Regions from separate parts of the Pseudoxanthomonas putridarboris genome, predicted to be linked through region 1. Evidence: riboswitches for the same ligand, from Rfam matches in the RefSeq annotation. Region 1 holds a riboswitch; the other holds the start of a gene.
The links. Region 1 has a riboswitch for cobalamin ahead of AAD027_RS03275 (ribonucleoside-diphosphate reductase subunit alpha). Riboswitches for the same ligand answer to the same signal wherever they lie in the genome.
Positions count from the first base shown of each region.

Region 1 (4,927 bases):
GAAGAACGCGATCAGCCGCTCGATCAGGTGGCGCTCGGCCGGCCCGAACTTGTTCTTCAGGTCGTTGGTGTCCAGCGAGAAATCCACTTCCTCCACCGTCCACGTGTTGCGGATGGCGTCCCGGTACATCTCGTAGAACTGCGGATAGCGCATCGGGCGCAGGGTCAGTTCGAAGCCGGGGTCGAGCAGGAGTTGGCGGTTGTGGGTGGACATGGTGGTTCTCGCTTTTCCCTTCTCCCACCGGGAGAAGGTGCCCGAAGGGCGGATGAGGGTGCGGCGAGGACAGCGGCGGTGAACCAACGTCACTTTGCCGTACCCTCACCCCAACCCCTCTCCCGGCGGGAGAGGGGCTTGTGGATTCATGGGCTGGCGCGTCCCTGCGCCTGGAACATCCGTATTCCGTCGTCCGTCGGCGGCGCCGACAAGAGGAGCGTGTTACTGGCAGGCCTCGCAGGCTTCCGGGTTCTCCAGCGAGCAGGCGATGGCCTCGGTCGGGGTGTACTCCGGCTTGGGCGCGGTGGCCGCCGCGCTGCCCACCGTGGTCTTGGCGATCTTGGTGGCCGGGCGCGAGCGCAGGTAGTAGGTGGTCTTGATGCCCTTCTTCCACGCGTACATGTACATGGACGACATCGCGCCGATGTTCGGGCTTTCCATGAACAGGTTCAGCGAGGCCGACTGGTCGATGAAGGCGCCGCGGTCGGCGGCCATGTCGATCAGCGAGCGCATCGGGATTTCCCACGTGGTGCGGTAGATGTGCCGCAGCGTGTCGGGAATCTGCATCACGCCCTGGATGGAGCCCTCCGCTTGCTTGATGGCGTCGCGCACTTCCGGCGTCCACAGGCCCAGCTTCTTCAGTTCTTCCACCAGGTAGCGGTTGACCTGCAGGAAGTCGCCCGACAGCGTCTCGCGCTTGAACAGGTTGCTGACCTGCGGCTCCACGCATTCGTAGCAGCCGGCGATCGAGGCGATGGTCGCGGTCGGCGCGATGGCGATCAGCAGCGAGTTGCGCAGGCCGTGCTGCCGGATCCGCTCGCGCAGCGCGTCCCAGCGCGCGGCATCGGACGGCACCACGCCCCAGGCGTCGAACTGCAGTTCGCCCTGCGCCGCGCGGGTGTCGGCGAACGAGGGATGCCTGCCGCGTTCCTGCGCCAGTTCCACCGAGGTGTCCAGCGCGTTGAAGTAGATGGTCTCGGCGATCTTCGCCGACAGCGCGCGCGCTTCGTCGCTGTCGAAGGCCAGGCGCTGCTTGAAGAACACGTCCTGCAGGCCCATCACGCCCAGCCCGACCGGGCGCCAGCGCAGGTTGCCGCGGCGGGCCGATTCGATGGGATAGAAGTTCAGGTCGATCACGCGGTCCAGCTGGCGCACGGCCAGGCGCACGGTCTCGGCCAGCTTGTCGAAATCGAAATAACCGTCCTCGTCGAAGTGCCGGCCCAGGTTGATCGACCCCAGGTTGCACACCGCCGTTTCCTCGGCCGAGGTCACTTCCAGGATCTCGGTGCACAGGTTGGACAGGTGGATCACGTTGCCGGCGCGCAGGGTCTGGTTGCTGGCCCGGTTGCACTTGTCCTTGAAGGTCATCCAGCCGTTGCCGGTCTGCGCCAGCGTGCGCATCATCCGCGCGTACAGCTCGCGCGCCTTGATCGACTTGACCGCCTTGCCCTGCGCCTCGGCCTGCTCGTAGGCGCGTTCGAACGCGTCGCCGTACAGGTCGGTGAACTCCGGCACGATGCGTGGATCGAACAGCGACCAGTCGGCATCCGCTTCCACCCGCTTCATGAACAGGTCCGGCACCCAGTTGGCCAGGTTGAGGTTGTGCGTGCGGCGCGCCTCGTCGCCGGTGTTCTCGCGCAGCTCCAGGAACTCTTCCACGTCCGCGTGCCACGGCTCCAGGTACACGCAGGCCGCGCCCTTGCGCTTGCCGCCCTGGTTGACCGCCGCGACCGAGGAATCCAATGTCTTCAGCCACGGCACGATGCCGTTGCTGTGGCCGTTGGTGGACTTGATCAGCGAGCCGCGCGAACGCACGCGCGTGTACGACACGCCGATGCCGCCGCTGAACTTGGACAACTGGGCGATGTCGCCGTACTTCTGGTAGATCGATTCCAGCGAGTCCTGCGGCGAGTCCAGCAGGAAGCACGAAGAGAGCTGCTCGTGCGTGGTGCCGCTGTTGAACAGCGTCGGCGAGCTGGGCAGGTAATCCAGGTTGCCCATGCGCCGGTACAGCGCCAGCGCCTCGAGCACGTCCTCGCTCAGTGCGCAGGCGATGCGCAGGAAGAACTGCTGCGGCGTCTCGATCACCTTGCGCGTGTGCGGGTGGCGCAGCAGGTAGCGGTCGTACAGCGTGCGCAGGCCGAAGTAGTCGAATTGCAGGTCCAGCGAGGCGTCCAGCGCGTCGTTCAACTTGCGCGCGTTGGTCTGCACGAAGCCCAGCAGGCGCTCGTTGATCAGGCCGACCTCGTGGCCGCGGGTGACCGACTGCGAGAACGCGTGGATCTCCTGCCCGGTGACTTCCTTGGTGATGTAGCCGGCCAGCAGGCGCGCGGCCAGGCGGCTGTATTCGGGTTCCTCGGCGGTCAGCAGCGCGGCGGTACGGATGGACAGTTCGTCCAGTTCGCGCGTGCTGGCGCCGTCGTACAGGCCGGAGATGGTGCGCGTGGCCACGCGCATCGGATCGATGGCGTGCAGGCCTTCGCAGTTGCGCTGCACGGCGCGGACGATCTTGTTCAGGTCCACCGGCTCGCGGCCGCCGTTGCGCTTGGTCACGCTCATCGCGGTGGCGGTGGGCGGCGGGGTCAGCAGGAACGCGTCCTTCTGGGATGGGGTGGTGCCGGCGGCGTCGGCCACGGCTGTATCGGTCTGGGTCACGGGTGTTCCTCCATGCGTGATGCACGCGGCGACCTGTCCCTCGCAGGTAGCGCAAGGCCGGATGGAGGACCAGCGTGGGGAAGCGGCGTCGCAGGGGGCGAGACCGCGCAGACGGACTGCGGGTGCCCTGCTTCGCCAGCCATCTCCCCCCCGGAGAATCCGCGGCCGGCACCGCGCGGTGTGCAACGCGCGGCTGTCGGCAGGTCTTCGGACTCATGGGCGCGGAAGGCGTGGCCTTCCTCCTACATCCGCCGCTTCCCGGGACGTGCATCCCAGTGCGTGTGGCGGGGTCGTTCCCAATTACCGCTGCGGGGCAGTGCCGGAATGGGCTCGAACGAGCCGCACCGGCTTCCCTTTTCATTCCCCGGCTTGCTGGCCGGGGAAACCGACGGCCACAACATAGTGGGGTAGGCTTTCTACGTCAACACCAGATGTGGTGTGGAACGCAGCCTGACGCAACTCCGGGTGTTCCACGCGGTCCGAGCTGTATCAACGACACGGTCTGCGACTCCATCGCATGCCATCTGCACGGCCCACCCGTTGGCCGAGCTGATCAAGGATCAAGTCCAAGGCGACCAGCATGGGCCAACTTCATCAGGTATGTACGCAGGTGGCCAAGGTAGAGGCTGCGTGAACACGGTCTCGGCCGGCTGGCGAGCATGGCTCATTGATCAGCAGTCACCCCATACCGCCATCGCAGTAACAAGGAACACATAAAAGTTGTGGAACCCATGGGTGAACAGCGAAGCCGCCACCCTGCTCTCTATCCCGTTTCGATAGCTTGAAAGAGGATTGGCGAAGACGAGGAACGGAACAATCAGAATAAGAGTCCAACCCCACCAAACCAAGCTATGCAATAAGGCGAGAATGATGGCTGCTAGGCGAGCCGATGCTATGGCGCTAAAGAAAAATCTAGCCAAGCCATAAATTGCAGCCAGCACGACGGTTTCAATTAGCGGCGCAACGAACACGATTCCGAGAAATAAGCCTGGAAGGTAATTAACCCTGCATATGTTCTCATTGCTCCCTGATAGCGCGTATCCGGCAGTAAAATAAAGGACAAGCGCAACGAAAACTGCCGCGAAGAAGCTAAACAATGCTGCCTTCGCACTTGTGAAAACTATTCTTCTTGCGTCGTGCACCGAGCAAAATTCTCCTCAAGATGAGGCCAGCCTCCACTCGGAGGCCAGCCCCAATCTCACAATTTAACCAGACACTGCACTGGAGGGGCCCGGCTTATCAACGATGAACTTATCAGAATCCTGCTCCTCTCCGCCTTTAAGAGCATCCCAAGCAAGACTACCTGCAATCCATTTGATGACCTCAACAAGTATTTTGTTTCCGCCTGAAACCTCGGAAGCTTCCAGCATAGACAACTCTCGCATTCTTACTTCTCCTTTACATTGGTTGGCACAGCCCCTGTGCCGTAGGACCAGGAACACACCCGGCAATCTCATTGTTCAAGCGAGGTCATCCACTCCCTACCTTCTTCTTTAGCGAATACAACGGCTCGAAAATCCATTCGATCAGCCGGCGTCTCTCACCCAGAATGTCCGCATCCAGCAGCATTCCCGGCTTCAACGCCCGCGCCCGCGGCTTGCTGCTGTCCCGGCAATTCCTGCATGGCCTGCTGCAGTTGCGTGATCAGCCACCACGTGCCGATGGCCTGCCGTTGCAAGGCCTGCATCTGCCCGGTGTACTCGAGCACATCGGCTTCCTTTTGTTTGATCTGCAGCACGCTGAGGTACTACCCGTCTTCCAGCTCGCGCAAGCGTTCCATTGGCGACCACGGCAGCCGCAACGATCGCCGTCAGCGTCAGCACCCACAGCCGCAACGGTTACGCCAGCGAGTACCGCCCTGCCAGCTGCCGCGCTTGGCATCGAGCACTTCCTTGCGAAACAGCGGCTGCGACATGCGGACTGCGATTCCTTGCGTGACATGAAGCCTGAGCTTCCACGTCCCCTATAACCGGTGAAGTGATCTGGGCAGCAGGGCATTATCTGCCTGTTGCCGATCCTTACTCAGAATCCGGAACGTCCGCAATGGGCGTTGCTCCGC
Region 1 covers NZ_JBBWWT010000001.1:740,192-745,118, reverse strand. The annotation lists gene AAD027_RS03280 (ribonucleotide-diphosphate reductase subunit beta) at 1-213, opposite strand, end outside; gene AAD027_RS03275 (ribonucleoside-diphosphate reductase subunit alpha) at 436-2,772, opposite strand; cobalamin riboswitch at 3,050-3,273, opposite strand; gene AAD027_RS03270 (hypothetical protein) at 3,540-4,010, opposite strand; gene AAD027_RS03265 (hypothetical protein) at 4,074-4,253, opposite strand; gene AAD027_RS03260 (hypothetical protein) at 4,409-4,606, opposite strand.

Region 2 (4,927 bases), on a different contig from region 1:
CGCCGTATTCGCGGCCGGGCTGGTTGTACCAGGCGATGGTCTCGTACTCGCGGTCGAACACGTTGGTGGCGCGGGCCTGCACCGACCATTCCGCGTTGATCGCGTATTCCAGCCGCAGGTCCAGTGTGCCGTAGCCGGCCAGCCGCACGCTGTTGGCCGCGTTGTCGTAGCGGTGGCTGGCGCCGTTGGCGGTGACGCCGGCGCGGAAGGCGCCGAACGCACGGTCCACGTCGATGCGCGCGGTGTTGCGCGAGCGGCGCGCCAGCAGGTTGTCGAGGTTGTCGCCGGCGGTGCGGTTGCGCGGATCGACGTGGCTGACCTGTGCGGCGATGTCGAAGCCCGCCAGCGCCACGGCGCCGGTCAGTTCCGCGCCGCGGATGCGCGCTTTCTCGATGTTGTCCGGCAGCCAGTCGGCGTCCAGCGCGATCAGGTCGTCGATGCGGGTCTCGAAGACGTTGAACGTCCAGTTCCACGTGTCCGCATACTGCGCCAGCCCGATGTTGAGGCTTTCCGACTTCTCCGGCTTGAGGTCCGGGTTGCCGGAGAACGGGAAGTACAGGTCGTTGAAGGTGGGCGCCTTGAAGCCGGTGCCCGCGTTGGCGGTGAGCTTGAACCCGCTGCCGAAGCCGATGCCCCAGCCGAGGTTGCCGGTGGCGTGGTTGCCGAACTGGTCGTTGTCGTCGTTGCGGACGCTGGCCTGCACCTGCTGCGCGCCGTAGCGGCCCTGGTACTCGACGAACACGCCGGTGTTGTCGCGGCTGTCGACGGGGGTGCCGGTGACGTCGTTGACGTAGTTGGTGCTGCTGGTGATCTCGTCGCGCTGCCAGTCGGCGCCGGCGCTGAGCAGATGATGCTCGCCGATCCCGAAGTCGCCCTGCAGCGACGCGGTGTCGCGGCGCGTATCGAAGGTGCTGACGAACACACGGGTGCCCGCCGCGGCATCGGCGAAGTAGTTGTCCGACTTGTCGGAAGCGCGGCCCACCTGTGTCGTGACATTGATGCGGCCCGACGGCGTCCACGTCAGCTTGCCGCCCAGCACCTGCTGCGCGTTGTCGGCTTCGTTGCCGCCGAAGATGCTGCCGTCGAACTCGTTCTCGGCATCGGCGTTCAGCGCATGGCCTTCCAGCGTCAGCGTGTCGGTCAGCTTCACGCCGCCGCGCACGTTGAGCGAGACGTTGCGGTAGCCGTCCAGGTCCGGCTCGTCGGTGAAGCAGCCCTGGAACAGGGTGCCGGAACCACGGCAGGCGTCGATGCCGTCGGTCTTCTGGTAGGCGGCATCGGCGCCGATCCAGCCGCGCTCGCCGCCGTAGCCGAAGCCGCCGCTGGCTTCGCGCAGATTGTGGCTGCCGCCGCCGATCCGCAGGTGGCGCGACAGGCCCTGGCCGCCACGGCGGGTGAAGATCTGGATGACGCCGCCGATGGCCTCCGAGCCGTACAGGCTGGAGCGGGGACCGCGGACGATCTCGATGCGCTCGATCTGGTCCACCGGCAGGTCCTGGAAGGAGGCCAGGCCCGCCGTCGCCGAGCCGATGCGGATGCCGTCCACCAGCACCAGCACGTGGTCCGACTCGGTGCCGCGGATGTTGAAGGTCGTCAGCTTGCCCGCACCGCCCTGGTTGGAGAAGCCCAGGCCCGCGCGGCCCTTCAGGAGCTCGAACAGGTTGCGCGCCTGGCTGCGTTCGATCTCCTCGCGGCCGATCACCTGCGCCGGCACCAGGCTGTCCCGCACCGACACCTCGGTGCGCGTGCCGGACACCACGATCTCGTCCAGTTCGGTGGTGGCGTCCTGCGCCAGTGCGGCGAACGGCAGGCCCAGCGCGACGGCGAGCGCCAGCCGGTGGGAGGAAGGAAAACGCTTGTGCATGGGAACAACTCCATCGCGCGCCCCGCGCGCATCGTCAGGGTGGAGTTGCGGCAAGAAGGGGAACGTTGCGGACAGCGCAGGCGAACGGCGCGGCACGCCGCGACGCCCTCCGCATCGCAACCAGTGGACTTCCAGGCCGGTCTCCGGGCTCGCGAGCGAGTGCCATGCACTCCGCCGTGGCGCCTTCCCATGCGATCGCACAGTGGCCGATGCCGCGGTTGTCTTCGCTTACCGTTGCGGGGGCAGCGCCGGAATGGTGCCGCTGTGCGGGCACGTCACCGGCTTCCCGTTTCAACCCGCGGCGCGTGGCCGCAGGTCACCTTGAAGCGCGGCGATTATACGGGATGCGGCCGTAGGAGCGCCCCATGGGCGCGATGCTCTTCGTTCCGCCAACGAGAAGCATCGCGCCCATGGGGCGCTCCTACGGGTCAATCGTCGCCGCCGGTGGAGTCGAACAGGTTGAGCGAGGGGCCGGTGTCCTCGTCGCGCGCGGTGTGGGTGGTGGTGACCGGACCGGCGGCGGGGCGGCCGCGCGGCGGCGGCAACAGCGCGGCGGCGGCCTCGTAGGCCGTCAGCAGGTCGCCGCGGCGGTCTTCCGGCAGTTGCTGCCAGTGGCAGTCCAGCAGCGCGCCTTCCAGTGCGTACAGCAGGTTCAGGCTGGGGCGGAAGCCGGCGCGTTTGACCCGGATGAAGGCCTCCACCGCGCCGACGGACTCCAGGTCCTCCTGCGTGCGCAGGCCCACCTGGCGCAGCCAGGCGGCGGACTTGGGACCGATGTTGCGCAGTTTGGCTGCACTCATTCCAGCGACTCCACGAAGATGCGCGCGATGTTTTCCATGCCCTGCTGGTCGTCCGCGTCGAAACGCGCCACGCGCGGGCTGTCCAGGTCCAGCACGCCGACCAGCGCGTCGCCCTTCACCAGCGGGATCACCAGTTCGGAGCGCGACGCGGCATCGCAGGCGATATGGCCGGGAAAGGCTTCCACATCCTCCACGCGCTGGGTCTGGCGGGTGCGCGCCGCGGCGCCGCACACCCCCTTGTCCAGCGGAATGCGCACGCAGGCAGGCAACCCTTGAAACGGGCCCACCACCAATTCCCGGCCATCGAAGAAGTAGAAGCCCGCCCAGTTGAAGTCCGGCAGCGAGTGGTAGAGCAGCGCGGCGAGGTTGGCGGCGTTGGCGATGCGGTCGGTTTCGCCGCTGAGCAGGGCGCGGGCCTGGGCCGCCAGCTGCGCATATTGTTCCGGCTTGTCGCCGGACAGGGTCTGTGCGGTGAATGACATCGCCTGATTCTACTCCCGCGCCGGTGGGTTCGCCGGGAACGTGGCCGGAACGACCCGGGCCGATATGATGCGGCGTATCCAAGAACAGCAGGCACGGCGATGGCCGACACGACGAAGGCGAACGAGCGCATGGGTCGCCAGCGCGGGCGCGGGAACGCGCGGCGGGATGGCGGCATGGATGCGGTCTTCGCCCTCAGGGTCGCCGCGTGGGCCCTTGCGGAACCGGCGCATGGATAAGGTGTTCATCACCGGCACCGACACCGGCGCGGGCAAGACCGTGGCCAGTTGCGCCTTGCTGCATGCGTGGCGCTCGCGCGGATTGCGGGCGGTCGGCATGAAGCCGGTGGCCAGTGGCTGCGTGCTGACCGAGGACGGCTGGCGCAACGACGACGCGCTGGCGCTGCAGGCCGCCAGCGACCCGATGCCGCCGTACGCGGACCTCAACCCTTTCGCGTTGCCCGCGCCGCTGGCGCCGGAAATCGCGGCGCGCGAGGCGGGCGTCGACCTGCACCTGGGCGCGATGAGCGCCGCCTTCGAGCGCCTGCGCACCAGCGCCGACGTGGTGCTGGTGGAGGGCGTGGGCGGCTGGGCCGCGCCGCTCAGCGCCACGCTGGATCAGCGCCACCTGGTGGAGGTGCTGCACCTGCCGGTCGTGCTGGTGGTGGGCATGCGGCTGGGCTGCGTCAACCATGCCCGGCTGACCGCCCGGGCCATCGAGGCCGACGGCGCACGGCTGGTGGGCTGGATCGCCAATGAAGTGGACCCGCGGATGGAGCGCCGCGACGAGAACTTCGCACTGCTTGGCGCGCGGCTGCCGGTGCCGTGCTGGGGGCGGTTGCCGTATTCGCCGCAGGTGGCGGTGCGTGAACTGGCCACGCACGTATCGCCACCGGGCTGAAGCGATAGGAGGCGGGAAGTCGTGCGCTGCGCGCACTGGCAAGCCGGCGGCTGCGCCGCCTGTGAAAGGCTAAGGAAAAGCGCTGTTGCTTCCGACTTACAGGCGGCGAAGCCGCCGACTTCACTCTTCCCCCCTTGCCGCTCTATGCCAATAAAAAACCCGGCAGCGTGAGGATGCTGCCGGGTCGGTCTGCGCGGAGGGAGGGGGAGCCGCGCAATAAGCGTTGGAGCAGGGCGGATTACTTGCCCTTCGCGGCCTTGGTCGCCTTGGCCACGGTGGCCTGGACGTTGTCGGTCGCGGTCTCGAACTGGGTCTTCACCAACTGGCCGAGGGCTTCGCCGGTCTTCAGGCTCAGGCCGAACACTTCCTGGCTGGCGGCGACGACGCGCTCGGCGTTGTCCTTGGCCACCTGCAGGCCCTTCGGCCACAGGTTCTTGTAGCCTTCCAGGTCCTGGGCTTCGGCCAGTTCGCCGAAGAAGGCGGTGGTGGCGTCGATGTTCTTCTCGAAGGTCTTCAGCTGCACGCCGAACACGGTTTCGGCGCTTTCCAGGGCCAGGCGGTTGGCGCGCGAGGCGGCCGCGGCGAACTGGTGCGTGAACTGGCTGAAGCTTTCGTTGAGTTGCGTGGTCATGGCGTACTCCAAATAGGGGATTACCGGTTTGTTGCGGTGCAGCATAGGAGGATTTATGTTGCAGTGCAATATAAGCCGTACGGATTCCCGACGAACGGTCAGGTCCCGTTAAAAATCAAACGCTTGTATGAGGGCTCAGTGTGGGAGCGCCGTCCCGGCGCGAGCTCCTCTGCAGGCCCCGCAGCGGCAAGCCTCACTCCGCTGGAGATGGAGAGTTCGCGGCCGGAGGCCGCTTCCACAGGGGGCTTGCCC
Region 2 covers NZ_JBBWWT010000006.1:105,160-110,086, forward strand. The annotation lists gene AAD027_RS13705 (TonB-dependent receptor domain-containing protein) at 1-1,864, opposite strand, end outside; cobalamin riboswitch at 1,982-2,203, opposite strand; gene AAD027_RS13710 (TfoX/Sxy family protein) at 2,293-2,664, opposite strand; gene AAD027_RS13715 (GAF domain-containing protein) at 2,661-3,146, opposite strand; gene bioD (dethiobiotin synthase) at 3,376-4,044, shown strand; gene phaP (TIGR01841 family phasin) at 4,283-4,675, opposite strand.
Region 2: another riboswitch for cobalamin. It lies ahead of AAD027_RS13705 (TonB-dependent receptor domain-containing protein); the one in region 1 lies ahead of AAD027_RS03275 (ribonucleoside-diphosphate reductase subunit alpha).